DNA from 2 places in the Saccharopolyspora sp. NPDC050642 genome. Region 1 is predicted to be linked to the other one. Evidence: riboswitches for the same ligand, from Rfam matches in the RefSeq annotation. Region 1 holds a riboswitch; the other holds the start of a gene.
What was found. A riboswitch is a leader RNA that binds a small molecule or an ion and turns the genes downstream of it on or off. The one in region 1 is predicted to bind glycine.
Positions count from the first base shown of each region.

Region 2: linked by a shared signal. The riboswitch ahead of gcvH (glycine cleavage system protein GcvH) and the one ahead of gcvT (glycine cleavage system aminomethyltransferase GcvT) in region 1 are both predicted to bind glycine.

Region 1 covers NZ_JBFAIN010000017.1:145,432-153,160, reverse strand. Annotated here, with positions in the region: gene AB0H93_RS25220 (amino acid permease) at 1-1,366, opposite strand, end outside; gene glyA (serine hydroxymethyltransferase) at 1,577-2,857, opposite strand; gene gcvT (glycine cleavage system aminomethyltransferase GcvT) at 2,883-3,986, opposite strand; glycine riboswitch at 4,102-4,202, opposite strand; glycine riboswitch at 4,203-4,302, opposite strand; gene AB0H93_RS25205 (TetR/AcrR family transcriptional regulator) at 4,379-5,005, opposite strand; gene AB0H93_RS25200 (acyl-CoA dehydrogenase family protein) at 5,107-6,285, shown strand; gene AB0H93_RS25195 (hypothetical protein) at 6,347-6,502, shown strand; gene AB0H93_RS25190 (YbaB/EbfC family nucleoid-associated protein) at 6,610-6,912, shown strand; gene AB0H93_RS25185 (Tm-1-like ATP-binding domain-containing protein) at 6,996-7,729, shown strand, end outside.
Region 2 covers NZ_JBFAIN010000012.1:37,277-45,005, reverse strand. Annotated here, with positions in the region: gene AB0H93_RS20070 (SDR family oxidoreductase) at 1-66, shown strand, start outside; gene AB0H93_RS20065 (multidrug efflux SMR transporter) at 105-422, shown strand; gene AB0H93_RS20060 (FAD-binding oxidoreductase) at 615-1,730, shown strand; gene AB0H93_RS20055 (SDR family oxidoreductase) at 1,727-2,584, shown strand; gene AB0H93_RS20050 (NAD-dependent epimerase/dehydratase family protein) at 2,596-3,462, shown strand; gene AB0H93_RS20045 (L-serine ammonia-lyase) at 3,786-5,141, opposite strand; gene gcvH (glycine cleavage system protein GcvH) at 5,171-5,542, opposite strand; glycine riboswitch at 5,693-5,797, opposite strand; gene AB0H93_RS20035 (helix-turn-helix domain-containing protein) at 5,910-7,466, shown strand.

The sequences.
Region 1 (7,729 bases):
CCTGCTGCGGCTGCTTGTTGCGCACCGCGAGGTAGCCGATCACCATCGCGATCGCGAGCACCGGGGTGATGTACAGCGCGATCCGGGTCTCGGCGTCGAAGGCCAGCAGCACCACGACGAACGCGAGGAAGGCCAGCACGACGTAGTTGGAGTACGGGGCGAGCGGCATCCGGAACGGGCCGGCCGGGAGTTCGCCCCGGGCGACCTTGCGCCGGTAGACCAGGTGCGCGATCACGATCATGCCCCAGGTGAAGATGGCGCCGGCGGTGCTGGCGCTGGTGATGTAGGTGAACGCCTGCTCCGGCACGAAGTAGTTGAGCACCACGCCGATCAGCATCGCGCAGAACGTGATCCCGATGGCCCGCGCGGGCACCGCCCGGCCGCTGAGACGTCCCACCGAGCGCGGCGCCTGGCGGTCCTCCGACAGGGTGCGCAGCATCCGCGCGGTGGAGTAGATGCCGCTGTTGCAGGACGACAGCGCGGCGGTGGTCACCACGAAGTTGATCACGCCGGCGGCGGCCGGGATGCCGATCAGGGTGAAGGCGTGCACGAACGGGCTGCCGGTGGTCGGGAACTGGTTCCACGGCACCAGCGCGGTCAGGGCGATCAGCGCGCCGACGTAGAAGATCAGGATCCGCCACATCACCGAGTTGATGGCCCGCGGCAGGACCTTCTGCGGGTTCTTGCTCTCGCTGGCGGTCTGGCCGACCATCTCCACGCCGACGAAGGCGAACATGACGATCTGGAACGCCAGCAGCGACGACGCCGCGCCGTTGGGGAACAACCCGCCTTGGGACCAGATGTTGCTCAGCGACGCGGTGTCCCCGAGGTCGCTGAAGCCGAACACCAGGATCGCGGCGGCGAGCACGATCAGGCCGATGATGGCCAGCACCTTGATCAGGGCGAACCAGAACTCGAACTCGCCGAAGAGCTTCACCGCGATCAGGTTCACGCCGGAGAGCACGATCAGCGCTCCCAGGGCGGGGATCCACTGCGGCACGTGGGGGAACCAGAACTGGAAGTACTCGCCGACCGCGGTGATCTCGGCCATGCCGGTGACGATCCACACCAGCCAGTAGCCCCAGCCCACCGCGAACTTGGCCCACGGGCCCACGAACTCGCCCGCGTACTCCGCGAACGACCCGCTCACCGGGCGGTACATCAGCAGCTCGCCGAGCGCCCGCATCACGAAGAAGATCATCAGCCCGGCGATCGCGTAGATCAGGATCAGGCCGGGCCCGACCTGGTGCAGCGCCTTGCCGGAGCCGAGGAACAGCCCGACCCCGATCGCCCCGCCGATCGCGATCATGTTGATGTGCCGGGTACTCAGATCCTTCCGGTACTCCTCGGCCTCTGGTTGGCTCATCGAAGCGTGACTCCTTAATCGCCAGCGTGTTTCGCTGAAACTGCGCAGATAATCCGGCATTCGGGCAGTGCTGGCAAGCGATTGGGCACAGTTGAAATCGAGCCTTTTCCCAGTTCCAACATAGTCCACTTAGGACGCAAACATGAAACGCCGCATTTCGGTCATTGCGGACCGAAATGCGGCGCTCGGGGGCTGCCCGTCGATCACATGTCAGAGGTTCGGGTACAGCGGGTGCTTGGCGGCCAGGGCCTCCACCCGCTCCCGGAGCTTCGCGCTCGCCGATTCGTCGAAGCCCGGCTTGAGGGCCTCGGCGATGACGTCGGCGACCTCGGTGAAGTCCTCCTTGCCGAAGCCGCGGGTGGCCAGCGCCGGGGTGCCGATGCGCAGCCCGGAGGTCACCATCGGCGGCCGCGGGTCGTTGGGCACCGCGTTGCGGTTGACCGTGATGCCGATCTCGTGCAGCCGGTCCTCGGCCTGCTTGCCGTCCAGCTCGGAGTCCCGCAGGTCCACCAGCACCAGGTGCACGTCGGTGCCGCCGGAGACCAGCTGCACCCCGGCCTTGGCGGCGTCGTCGGCGAGCAGCCGCTCGGCCAGGATCTGCGCGCCCTCCACGGTGCGGCGCTGCCGGTCGGCGAACTCCGGCGACGCGGCGACCTTGAACGACACCGCCTTGCCGGCGATCACGTGCTCCAGCGGCCCGCCCTGCTGGCCCGGGAACACCGCCGAGTTGAACTTCTTCGCGAACTCCGTGTCCGCCGACAGGATCACGCCACCGCGCGGACCGCCGAGCGTCTTGTGCGTGGTGGTGGTGACGACGTGGGCGTGCGGCACCGGGCTCGGGTGCAGCCCGGCGGCCACCAGGCCGGCGAAGTGCGCCATGTCGACCATCAGGTAGGCGCCGACCTCGTCGGCGATCTCCCGGAACCGCTTGAAGTCCAGCTGCCGCGGGTACGCCGACCAGCCGGCGATGATCAGCTGCGGCTTGTTCTCCCGCGCCAGCTTGGCGACCTCGTCCATGTCGACGCGGTGGTCGTCCTCGCGCACGTGGTACGGCACCACGTTGTAGAGCTTGCCGGAGAAGTTGATCCGCATGCCGTGGGTCAGGTGACCGCCGTGCGCCAGGTCCAGGCCCATGATCGTGTCACCCGGCTTGAGCAGCGCGAACATCGCAGCCGCGTTGGCCTGCGCGCCCGAGTGCGGCTGCACGTTGGCGAAGCTCGCGCCGAAGAGCTCCTTGACCCGGTCGATGGCCAGCTGCTCGATGACGTCGACGTGCTCGCAGCCGCCGTAGTAGCGGCGGCCCGGGTAGCCCTCGGCGTACTTGTTGGTCAGCACCGAGCCCTGCGCCTCGAGGACGGCCTGCGGTGCGAAGTTCTCCGAGGCGATCATCTCCAGCGTGCTCTGCTGGCGGTTGAGTTCGGCGCCGACCGCCGCCGCCACCTCGGGGTCCACCGCGGCCAGCTGGTCGTTGAACAGGTCCGGTGTCGACATGGTGTTGCCTCCTGTGTATTTCTCTTCAGGCATTGCGGCGGTAGAACGGCAGCTCGACGACCTGCACCGCGACGGCCTTGCCGCGGATGTCGACCTGCAGCTGCGTGCCGGGTTCGCTGTGGTCGCGGTCCACGTAGGCCATCCCGATCGGGTGGCCGAGCGTCGGGGAGGGGGCGCCGCTGGTCACGACGCCGATCTCGGCGCCGTCGGCGTCCAGCACGCGGTAGCCGTGCCGGGGCGCCCGGCGCTGCTCGGTGCTCAAGCCGACCAGCGTGCGCTCGGTGGGCTTCTCGGCCGCGGCGGCCAGCGCGTCCTTGCCGACGAAGTCGCCGGCCTTGTCCAGCTTGACCACCCGGCCGAGGTTGGCGTGGAAGGGCGTGAGCTCGGCGGACAGCTCGTTGCCGTACAGCGGCATGCCGGCCTCCAGCCGCAGCGTGTCGCGGCAGGACAACCCGGCGGGCTGCAGCCCGTGCTCGGCGCCGGACTCGGTCAGCGCCTGCCAGACCGCCTCGGCGTCGCCGGGCTCGGTGAACAGCTCGAAGCCGTCCTCGCCGGTGTAACCGGTGCGCGCCAGCAGCACGTCCTTGCCCGCGACCCGGCTGCGGTAGCCCGCGTAGTACTTGACCTCGGCGAGGTCGGTGTCGGTCAGCGGCGCGAGGATCGCGACCGCGTTCGGGCCCTGCACCGCGATCAGCGCGTAGTCGTCGGAGACGTCCTGGTGCTCGGCGTCGAAGCCGCCGATGCGCTCGGCCAGCTCGGCGGAGACCACGGCGGCGTTCGCCGCGTTGGCCACCACCAGGAACTCCTCGTCGCCGAGCCGGTAGACGATCAGGTCGTCGAGCACGCCACCGGCGGCGTTGCAGATCATCGTGTAGCGGGCGCGGCCGGGCTTGATCGCGGACGCGTTGGCGACCAGCGCGTAGTCCAGCGCCGCGGCGGCCTGCGGCCCGCTGATCCGGATCTCACCCATGTGGGTCAGGTCGAACAGGCCGGCGCCGGTGCGCACCGCGTTGTGCTCGGCGGTGTCGCCCGAGTAGCGCAGCGGCATCCGCCAGCCGGCGAATTCGGTGAACGTCGCCCCGAGGGCTTCGTGCACGTGGTGCAAGGGCGTCTGTCGTGGCGACGACATGGTGAGACTCCTCCTGGTGGGCGCCGGTCGGCAGTCGAGGGCCGGTCAGCTCACTGAGTCCAACCTTATCGGGGATGCCTCGACCTCGACCTGCGCGGGCTTGCGCTGGTCGGGCGGTCTCCCCGGAGTCATTGGCCTGAGAGTTTCGCCGCCCGCGAGGGGGCGGCTTGCACCGTGGGCGAGAAGCGGGCGCTTCTGCTTTTCTCCGTGTTCGCCTGGTGCCGTGCGGTGCCGGTGCCTGAGAGTTTGCTGGGGAGAATTGCTCCTTCGGCGCTCCGGTCCCGGAACGGGCCGGAGTCTCTCCCGCACGACGTCGTGGGCGCGGTATTCGGTTGTGCGAACAGGACGCTACGAACCGGCGTGACCCACGTCAACCGGGCGGGTGAGTGATCTCAGGCGGAGAGCTCGCCGTACTGCTTCTCCAGGCCGTCGACCAGGGCGGCCAGGGCCAGCTCGAAGCTGTCGGCGTCGATCTCCGCCGCGTGCTCGCGGAGCAGGTGGGCCTTGTTCAGGTGCGGGAAGCGGTCGCCGTAGAGCGCCGCGTCGTCCGGGAAGCCGCCGCTGAAGGAGCCCATCGCCGAGCCCACCACCAGGTACTTCGTCGAGGCGCCGATCATCGTGGCGTAGCGCTGCGGCCAGCCCGCCCTGGTCAGGCCGCCGTGCACCGCGTCCGCCCGGCGCAGCGCGTTCTCCCGGCGGGCCGGGCCGTAGGCCAGGAACGGGACCAGGTTCGGGTGGGCGATCAGGGCGGCCCGGTAGGAGCGCGCCCAGGTGCGGAGGCCGGTCGTCCAGTCCGCGTCGAAGCCGGAGACGTCCACCGCGGTCATCACGTCGTCGGCGATCTCGTGCAGCAGCTCGTCCTTGGTCGACACGTGGTTGTACAGCGACGCCGCGCGGACGCCGAGCCGTTCGGCCAGCCGCCGCATGGACAGCGCTTCGAGACCGTCGGCGTCGATGATCTCCAGGCCGATCCGCCGGATGCGTTCCGGCGACAGCCGGGGGGTGGTCGGTCTGGGCACGTCTTCTCCTCGTCGGATCCCTTGCGGCGGTCGCCGGGACCGCCTTAGGCTGCCACAAAACTAACGACGTTAGTTAGCTGGCCGCAGGAAAGGATCCGGCGATGGTCGACTTCTCGCTGTCCGACACAGAACGCGACATCCGCGACTGGGTGCGCAACTTCGTCCAGCGCGAACTGGTGCCGCTGGAACAGGAGGTGCTGCGCCGCGAGCGCGCCGGGGAACGCGGCCTGACCAAGGACGAGCAGCGGGAACTGCAGGACAAGGCGAAGCAGGCCGGGTTCTGGGGCGTGCAGACGCCCGAGGAGTACGGCGGCATGGGCCTGTCGGCGGTGATGACGGCGCTCATCGAGGTCGAGCTCGGCCGCACCTTCGTGCCGTTCCGCTTCGGCGGCTACGCCGACAACATCCTGTACTACGCCAACGACGACCAGAAGGAGCGCTACCTGCTCCCGACGATCGAGGGCACCCGCAAGTCGTGCTTCGCGATCACCGAGCCCGGCGCCGGCTCGGACGCCAAGAACCTGCGCACCACCGCCGTCAAGGACGGCGACGAGTGGGTCATCAACGGCGAGAAGACCTTCATCACCGGCGGCATCGACGCCGACTTCGTGATGGTCTTCGCCGTCACCGACCGGGAGAAGGGCGCCAACGGCGGCGTCACCTGCTTCCTGGCCGACCGCGACGCGGGCTGGAAGTCCGAGCCGATCGACATCATGGGCCCGTGGGAGCGGCAGCCCGCGGCGCTGGTGTTCGACAACGTGCGGGTCCCGGAGCACAACGTGCTCGGCGAGGTCGGCCACGGCTTCAAGCTCGCCATGCAGTGGATCGGCCGCGGCCGCTACCTGCTGCCCGCGCACGCCCTCGGCGCCTGCGAGCGGCTCGTCGAGATGGGCATGGAATATGCCAAGACCCGCGAGACCTTCGGCAAGCCGATCGCCGAGCGCCAGGCCATCCAGTGGATGATCGCCGACTCCGCGGTGGAGATCGAGGCGCTGCGCTGGCTCGTGCTGCAGGCGGCCTGGCAGGTCGACCAGGGCATGGACTCCCGGCACGCGCAGTCGGTGGCCAAGCTCTTCGGCGCCACCCGCGCCAACGAGATCGTGGACCGGGTCCTGCAGATGCACGGCGGCATGGGCTACACCAAGGAGCTGCCGGTCGAGCGCTGGTACCGCGACCTGCGGCTGCTGCGCATCTTCGAGGGCACCGACGAGATCCAGCGCCGCACCGTGGCGCGGAACCTGCTCAAGGGCCACGCATCGATCAGCGGCGTGCTCGGCTGATTCGTGACCGATTTGTCGGTAGCCTGGTGGTAGCCGTGACTCCGAACCGCCGGGAGCGACGATGTCTCTGTTCAAGAAGGTCGCCGATTTCGCCAGCAGCCCGCAGGGCCGCAAGGTGATCGACCAGGCCAAGAAGTACGCCTCCGACCCGAAGAACAAGGAGAAGATCGACCAGGTCAAGAACAAGTTCTTCGGCAAGGACGGCAAGAGCCACTGACCGAACGGCGAAACGGCCCCCGGCGATCCCGCCGGGGGCCGTTCTCGTGCGCAGCGATTCGCCGGTGTGAGATGGTCGTGGAGGGTTCGGACTTGGGAGGGCACGTGATGGCGGACGACGTCCGTGGCGAGGGCAGTGCTGCCGGGGGCGCCGTGCGGGTGACCGTCGGTGCCGACGGGAAGGTCGACGAGCTGCACCTGGAGCCGCGGCTGCTGGGCAGCGGGGTCGAGGCCATCGCGGCCGCCGTTCGGGAGGCGGTCAACGCCGCTCTCGACGACGTCGCCGGGAAGCCGGATCGCACGATGCAGGCGTTCGAGACGGAGCTGGACAAGCTCAGCGACGGCTTCGAGCGGGCGATCGAGAAGGTCACCAGGAACCTGGCCGAGGCGCAGAAGCGGCTGGAGCAGTAGTCGCCTGATCTGCCGACTGTGCGAGGGCGGCGCCGCCAGTAGAGTTTCGCGGGGTTGACTCGATTCCGAGCCGCGGAGGGCCAATGGGCAGCGCGTACGTCGTCGGGACCTTCGACACCAAGGGCGCCGAGCTGCACTACGTCGCCGCGCTGGTCGCAAGCGGGAATCCCGTGGTCACCGTGGACCTGTCCACCACCGGCGGGAATTCCGACGCGGACGTGCCGGCCGCCGAGGTCGCCGCGCACCACCCGGGCGGGCCCGACGCGGTGTTCACCGGGGATCGGGGCTCGGCGGTCGCCGCGATGGCCGTGGCGTTCGAGCGGTTCCTGGCCGCGCGGGACGTCGCCGGGATCATCGGGCTCGGCGGCTCGGGCGGCACCGCGCTGATCACGCCCGCGATGCGCGCGCTGCCGGTCGGCGTGCCCAAGGTCATGGTGTCCACAGTGGCCTCCGGTGATGTTTCGGCCTATGTGGACGCCACCGACATCGCGATGTTCCCGTCGGTCACCGACGTCGCCGGGCTGAACCGGATTTCCCGCCAGGTGCTGGGGAACGCTGCGAACGCGCTGCTGGGCGCCGTGACGCGTCCGGTGCCCGCGGTCGAGGACAAGCCCGCCGTCGGGCTGTCCATGTTCGGAGTGACCACGCCGTGCGTGACGGCCGTGGCCGAGCAGCTGGCCGCCGACTACGACCCGCTGGTGTTCCACGCGACCGGAACCGGCGGTCGCGCCATGGAGAAGCTCGTCGACGACGGCCTGATCCGCGCCGTCGCGGACATCACCACCACCGAGGTGTGCGACCTGATCGCCGGCGGCGT
Region 2 (7,729 bases), on a different contig from region 1:
GCCGGCGAGGGCGGCCGCAACATCACCGGCACCGGCATCCTCGTCGACGGCGGCGCCAACGCCTGACGGCGTTGCTCCGACCTCCTGGAACAAGGGAAACAGCAATGGCTTGGGTCATCCTCGTCGCAGCGGGCCTGCTCGAGATCATCTGGTCGCTGGCGCTGAAGCACGCCGAGGGCATGACGCGGTTGTGGCCGGCGGTGCTGGGCATCGGCGTCGCCATGATCAGCCTCGGCATGCTTTCGGTGGCGCTGAAGGACCTTCCCGTGGGCAGCGCCTACGCGATCTGGGTCGGCATCGGCACCGTCGGAGTCGCTGCGGTGGGGATGATCTTCCTGAGCGAGCCGGTGACCTTCTCGAGACTGGCCTTCTTGGCACTGATCGTGGTCGGCATCGCCGGCCTGAAATTCGTGGAGGGTTGACAGGCCACTGTAGACGATCCGATTTCCTTTCCTTCCCCGGAAGATGCCGCCTCGCCCGAGCGAGGCGGCATCTTCGCTTCGCGACCGGCTCCCGAGAACACGTGATGTCGCGGCCGGGCCGGGCGAAGCATGCTGGGGTCCGGCTGCCGCAAGGAGAACCAGACGCCGGCAAACGGCTGGAGGAGCGGAAAGATGGCTGAGCACAAGAGGGAACTGGACATCGCGGTGATCGGCGCCGGGGTACTCGGGTTGTCCACCACGGAGGCCCTGCTGCGGCGGGGCGCGAACGTGAAGTGCTTCGACGGCCGCCGGCCCGGGTCGGGCCAGTCGGGCGGGCTGTCCCGCACCTTCCGGCACCGGCACGACGATCCGCACATCGTCGACCTGGCCGCGCGCGGCCTGGCCGGCTACCGCGAGTGGGAGCGCCGCTCCGGCGTCGAGATGGTGGGCACCGAGGGCTGCGCGTACCTGGGCACCACCCCCGCCGACACCACCGGCCTGAAGATCCACCAGGTGCCGCACCACTACGCGCCGGCGGCCGACCGCGCGGAGGTGTTCGGCGCACTCGGGCCCATCGAGGGCCCGCTGCTGGTCGACCCGACCGCCGGGGCGCTGCGCGTCAACCACGTGATCGAGACGCTGACCGGCTGGGTCGGCGACCACATCATCGCCAACGACATCCACAGCCTCCTGGTGCTCGACAACGGGAAGGTCGAGTTCCAGACCGCCGACGCGATCTACCACGCGCGGCACGTCGTGCTCTGCGCCGGCGTCGACACGCCGCGCCTGGCCGCCCGCCTCGGCTGGGACATCCCCCTGGACTGCGCGCTGCACGCCCGGCCGCACTACCGGATCCGCGAGGAGCTGCGCGGCGCGCCGACGCCGTGCTGGGTGGACAAGTCCGGCCAGTTCGGCGAGATGGTGTACGGCTCGGTGATCCCCTACACCGACCAGTACGTGCTGGGCCTCATCGGCGACGGCGTCGACGTGCCGTTCGACGCCCGCGGCGCGCTGACCGGCGAGGAAGGCATGGAGGATCACGTCCGCCGGGTCACCGGCTACGTCGAGCGCGCCCTGCCGGGGCTGATCCCGGAGCCGATCGGGGTGCGGGTGTGCATCATGAGCAAGCTGCCCGCGGGCAGCGACGCGCTCCGCGCCTGGCACGCCCCCGGCGTCACCGCGATCGCCGGGCACAACCTGTTCAAGTTCGCCCCGGAGCTGGGCGAGCTGCTCGCGGACTCGGCGGTGCACGACCGGCTCCCGGCGGACCTGGAGCTCGCCGGGGCACACGCGCTGGGGGCGGCGTGAGCAGGCCGGTCATCGCCGTCGCGGGCGCATCGGGCGCCGTCGGGCGCGCGGTGACGCGGGAACTCGTGCGGCTCGGCCACCGCCCGCGCACGCTGGTGCGCCCCGGCTCGCCGAACCGCGCGCCCGACGCGGAGGTCGTCGAGTGCGACCTCACCGACCGCACGTCGACCCTGAACGCGCTGCGCGGCGTGGACCGGTTGTTCATGCTCACCCCGTTCCACCCGGAACAGCTTGTGCTGCAACGGAATCTCATCGAGACCAGCGGCGAGGCGGGGGTGAGCCGGGTGGTGAAGCTGTCCGCGCTCGGAGCACAGCCCGGGGCCGAGTCGAGCATCCACCACCAGCACGGTGTCGGCGACGATGCGCTGCGCGCCGCGGGCATTCCGCACGCGGTGCTGCGCCCCAACGCTTTCATGCAGAACGCATTGCAGTGGCTGCCGACCATCCGGGCGCGCGACGCGATCGTGCTGCCGGTCGGGGCGGCACGGGTCAGCATGATCGACGTCGAGGACATCGCCCTCGCGGCGGTGAGCCTGCTGACCGCGGACGTCGCGGCCGGGGACTACGACCTCACCGGGCCGGAAGCCCTCGGGTACCGGGAGGTGGCCGAGATCCTGTCCGAAGTGGCCGGACGCCCGATCCGGCACGTGGACGCCGCACCCGCCGAGGTCGCGGCAGCCATGCGATCGGCGGGAGTGCCGGACTGGGCGGTGGCGGCGCGCCTCCAGCTCTACGCCACCTACCGGGCAGGCGAGGCGGAGGTGGTGACGACGGCGGTCGCCGACATCACCGGCCGACCGCCGCGCGACTACCGGTCGTTCGCCGCCGGACTCGCCGAGCAACTGCGGAACTGAAGGGGGAACCGATGCACGTATTCGCCATCGGGGCCAGCGGGGTCCTGGGGCGCCACCTCGTCCCGATGCTGCTGCGCCGCGGACACGACGTGACCGCCATGGCGCCCGGAGACCGCCTCGACCGCCTGCCGGAAGAAGCCCGCCGAATCCGGGCGTCGCTGCTCGACCCGGTCGCCGGGCGACTGCTGGCGACGGAGTTCAAGGACGTCGACGCGGTGGTCAACGCGGCCACCGCGGTCCCGCCGACCGCGGGCAGCTGGGCGCTGAACACGGCGCTGCGCAGCACCGGAACCGCGGTGGTGACCGACGCGCTGCAGGAAGCCGGGGTGGGGCGCTTCGTCCAGATGAGCATCACGATGGCCTACGCGGACGGCGGCGACACCCCGCTGACCGAGACGGCGCCGTTCGACCACCGGCCGGAACGGACGACCATCGTCGCCCCGGTCCAGGCGATGGAAGCCGCGGTCCGCGAACTGCCCGCCGACGAGATCGCGTGGAGCATCCTGCGCGGCGGACGCTTCGTGGGCCCCGCGACGGTGCAGGACCAGCAGCGGGCCCGGCTGCGCGCCGGGCAGCTGCCCATCCCGGGCGACGGGCGGTCGTGGGCGGCGATGGTGCACGCGCGGGACTACGCGGAGGCGGTGGTCGGCGCGCTGGAGCGCGGCTGCGCGGGAGAGACGCTGAACATCGCCGACGAGCCCGTCCGGGTCGCGGACTACTACCGCGAGCTGGCCCGCGCGGACGGCAGCCCGGCCCCTGGGCAGGCCCCGGACGAGGCCGCCGAACCATCGCACCGCGTGAGCAGCGAAGCGGCGCGGCGCCTCCTCGACTGGTCCCCGGTGCACGGCATCTGGCCGGTGCGCGGCGGGGAGCGGTGACAGGAAGGTTCCCATCCTCGCACCGGAGCCGACGGCCGGAACGGCTCCACAAAGGCGCCCGGTGGGTCATCGGTGACAGGAAAGTTCCCATGCACGCACCGCAGGAACCGGCCTGTTGACAGGAAAGTTCCCATGCACGCACCGCACGGCCCGGTGGTGACAGGAAAGTTCCCATGCACGCACCGCAGGAACCGGCCTGTTGACAGGAAAGTTCCCGAGCTCGCACCGCACGGCCTAGTGGTGACAGGAAAGTTCCCATGCACGCACCACACGGCCCGGTGGTGACAGGAAAGTTCCCATGCACTCACCGGGCGTGCGGCGGGTCAGCACTCGATGACGTTGACGGCGAGGCCGCCGCGAGCCGTCTCCTTGTACTTGACCTTCATGTCCCGGCCGGTCTCGCGCATGGTCTTGATGACCTTGTCCAGCGAGACGAAGTGGGTGCCGTCGCCGCGCAGCGCCATCCGCGCCGCCGTGATCGCCTTCACCGACGCGACCGCGTTGCGCTCGATGCACGGGATCTGCACGAGACCGCCGATCGGGTCGCAGGTGAGCCCGAGGTTGTGCTCCATCGCGATCTCCGCGGCGTTCTCCACCTGGCTCGGGGTCCCGCCGAGCACCTCGGCGAGCCCGGCGGCCGCCATCGAGCACGCCGACCCGACCTCGCCCTGGCAGCCGACCTCGGCACCGGAGATCGATGCGTTCTCCTTGAACAGCACGCCGACCGCACCGGCCGCGAGCAGGAAGCGCACCACGCCGGCGTCGTCGGCGCCCGGCACGAACCGCATGTAGTAGTGCAGCACCGCGGGGACGATCCCGGCCGCGCCGTTGGTCGGCGCGGTCACCACGCGCCCGCCGGCCGCGTTCTCCTCGTTCACCGCGAGCGCGAAGAGCGTCACCCACTCCAGCGCATCGTCGTGCTCGGTCAGCGAAGCGGCCAGCTCCGCCGCCCGCCGCCGGACCTTGAGCCCGCCGGGCAGTTCACCGGAGTTCCGGCATCCGTTGTCCACGCATTCGCGCATGACCTGCCAGATGCCCAGCAGCTCCTTGTGCACGGCGTCCTCGCCGCGCCAGGACAGCTCGTTGGCCAGCATGACGCCGCTGATCGGCAGCCCGGACTCCTCGGTGCGGGCGAGCAGTTCCGCGCCGGTCCGGAACGGGTACCGCACCGCGGTCGCGTCGGGCTTGATCCGATCGGTGCCGGTGGCGTCCTCGTCGACGACGAAACCGCCGCCGACCGAGTAGTAGACCGCGCTCTCCAGCTCGACCCCGTCGGTGCCGGTCGCGGTGAACCGCATCCCGTTGGGGTGCAGCGGCAGCGACTTGCGCCGGTGCATCACCAGGTCGCGGTCCACGGTGAACCGGATCTCCTGCACGCCGTCGAGCCGCAGCCGCCCGGTCTCCCGGATCTCGGCGACCCGGCCCTCCACCGCCGCCGGGTCGACGGTCTCCGGGCTGTGCCCCTCGAGGCCGAGCAGCACCGCCTTCGGGCTGCCATGCCCGTGCCCGGTCGCGCCGAGCGACCCGAACAGTTCCGCCTTGATCCGCTTGACCTGCGGCAACCGTCCCTCGCCGTGCAACCGCTGCACGAACAGCCGGGCCGCGCGCATCGGGCCGACCGTGTGCGAACTGGACGGCCCGATACCGACCGAGAACAGGTCGAAGACGCTGATCGCCATTGACCGTCTCCTCCCTCGCCTAATCCCCGCTACTCCGCGATCACCGCGGCGTACTGCTCGGCGGTGAGCAGAGCACCGGTGTCGGAGGTGCGCACCTCCAGCAGCCAGCCCTCGCCGTAGGGCTCGGAGTTGACCAGCGCCGGATCGTCCACGACGGACTCGTTGATCGCCACGACCTCGCCGGTGACCGGCGCGAACAGGTCGCTGACGGACTTCGTGGACTCCAGCTCGCCGCAGGCCTGGCCCGCCTCGATCTGCTCCCCCACCTCGGGCAGCTGCACGAAGACGATGTCGCCGAGCGCGTCCGCGGCGTGCTGGGTGATGCCGATCCGGACCAGCTCGTCGCGGTCCTCGATCCACTCGTGCTCTTCGGTATAGCGCAGGTTCGCAGGCAGGGACATGGCGGGAGGCTCCAAGGCTTTCGGGGGCAGGGATGCCCGAGCGGGGCTGGGCCTCCCCCTCTGTTTCGGAACCTGAGAGCTTCGCCGCGGTTTCTCGCGGCTTGCACCGTGGGTGGAGCGTCAGGGATGACGCGCGCTTTCCAGAGTTGCCTCGCCCGAACGGTCATGGGTGCCTGAGAGTTTGTGGGGAGTCTTGCTCCTTCGGCGCCCTGACGGCTCGGCGTGAGCCCTCAAGGTCTCTCCCGCACGGGGTCGACGGCCGGTATGCGATTGTCGATGTGCTCAGCAACGATAAACGGGCCAGCCCTGGTGTCAATGCCCTCCCCCACCTGACCGGCGGCGGCCCGAAGCACTCAGGAGGCCGGTGATGCTGGACATCCGGGCGCTGGTCGAACGGGTCGGCCCCACACTGCTGCGCACCGTGGTCAGCCCAGAGCCGACGGTCTGCGTAGGGGACGTCGTCATCGCCGAACCCGATGAGCCGCCGACCGCGGCGGGCGGCGACCTCGTGCTGGGCGTGGCCGTCGCGGATCGCGAGCAGGCGAAGCGGCTGGCGAGGGCCTGCGGCGCGCAGGGCGCGGCAGCGGTGCTGCTCAAGCCGCCGATCTCGGCGGACGACGCGGTGGCCGCGGCGGCCGAGGAAGCCGGAGTGGCGTTGGTGGAGGTCCGGCCGGGTACCGGCTGGGCGCAGTTGGTGTGGCTGATCCGGGCGGCGCTGGCCGGGACCGGCATCGAGGAGGCCGACGCGCGCGGCACCGGGGTCGGCGACCTGTTCCGCCTCGCCGACGCGGTCGCCGACGTGGTGGACGCGCCGGTCACGATCGAGGACGCGCACTCCCAGGTCCTGGCCTACTCCGCCCGGCAGGACCTGACCGACCCGGCGCGGGTGTCGACGATCATGGGCCGGAAGCAGCCCGACGAGGTGCTCGCCAAGTTCCGGGCCCGCGGCACGTTCCGCCAGCTCAGCAAGGGCAGTTCGGCGATCTTCGTGCCCGCCCAGCAGGACGGCACCCTGCCCCGCCTGGTGGTGCCGATCCGGATGGGCGGCGAGCTGCTCGGCTCGATGTGGGCCGTGGTGCCCGGGGAGGTCTCCGAGGAGCGCTCCACCGCGTTCGCCGACACCGCGCCGCTGGTCGCGCTGCAACTGCTGCGGTGGCGGGCGGTGGCGGACGCGGAGCGCCGCCGGTCCGCCGAGCAGGTGCGGCTGCTGCTGGAGGGGGGCGAGGGCTGGCGGGTGGCCGTGAACGAGCTCGCCGTGCCCAACGAGGCGCATCGGGTCGTCGCGATCGAAATGCCGTCGTCCGCCGGGCCCGCGGAGGGGCACCGGCTGGCGATGTGGGAGTGGATCACGCGCGGGATCGGGCGGCGCCCGCTGGTCACCGAGATCGGCACCATGCTCTACGCCCTGGTGCCGGACCGGGCGGGCGCGGGCGGCTGGCCGGACCTGCGAGAAGCGCTCATGTCCCACGACGCTTCGCCGCGCCCGCTGATCGCGGTGGGCAATGCGGTGGCGGTCGCCGACCTGCCCCAGTCGCGCGCGCAGGCCGAGGAGCTGGTCGGCCTGCTGCGCACCGGCCAGCTGCGCGACCGGGTGGCGGTGTACGAGGACAACTGGCACCTGGTGGTGCTCAGCCGGATGGCCGGTGCGTCGACCGACGCGGGCGTCGGCTCCCTGGGCCCGCTGCCGGTGCTGCGCGAGCACGACCGAACGCAGGGCACCGAATACCTGGCAACCCTCCACGCGTGGCTGCGCCACCCGGGCGACCCGCGGCAGGCGAGCCGAGAGCTGCGCGTGCACCCGAACACCTTCCGCTACCGGATGAAGCGGCTCACCCAACTCGTGGACATCGACCTGGAGAGCCCCAACGTCCGCGCAGCGCTGTTCGTGCAACTGCTCGCCGACCGCTGGGCCCAGCACGGCTGACAGCAAGGGAACTTTCCTGTCACCCCGCCCCCGCCGAGCCGCGCCCCCGCCGGCTGCGAGCAAGGGAACCTTCCTGTCACCACCAGGCCCGTGACGCACCCCCGGTGACGTGCGGAAGGGAACCTTCCTGCCACCGCATGACAGGAAAGTTCCCTTGCTTTCACCGGCCGCTCGGGTGGCCGCGAGCAAGGGAACCTTCCTGTCACCCCGGCGTCCTCACCGCGCCGTTTCGGCCCCTGCCGACGCGTTGACTTCGCCGCCGC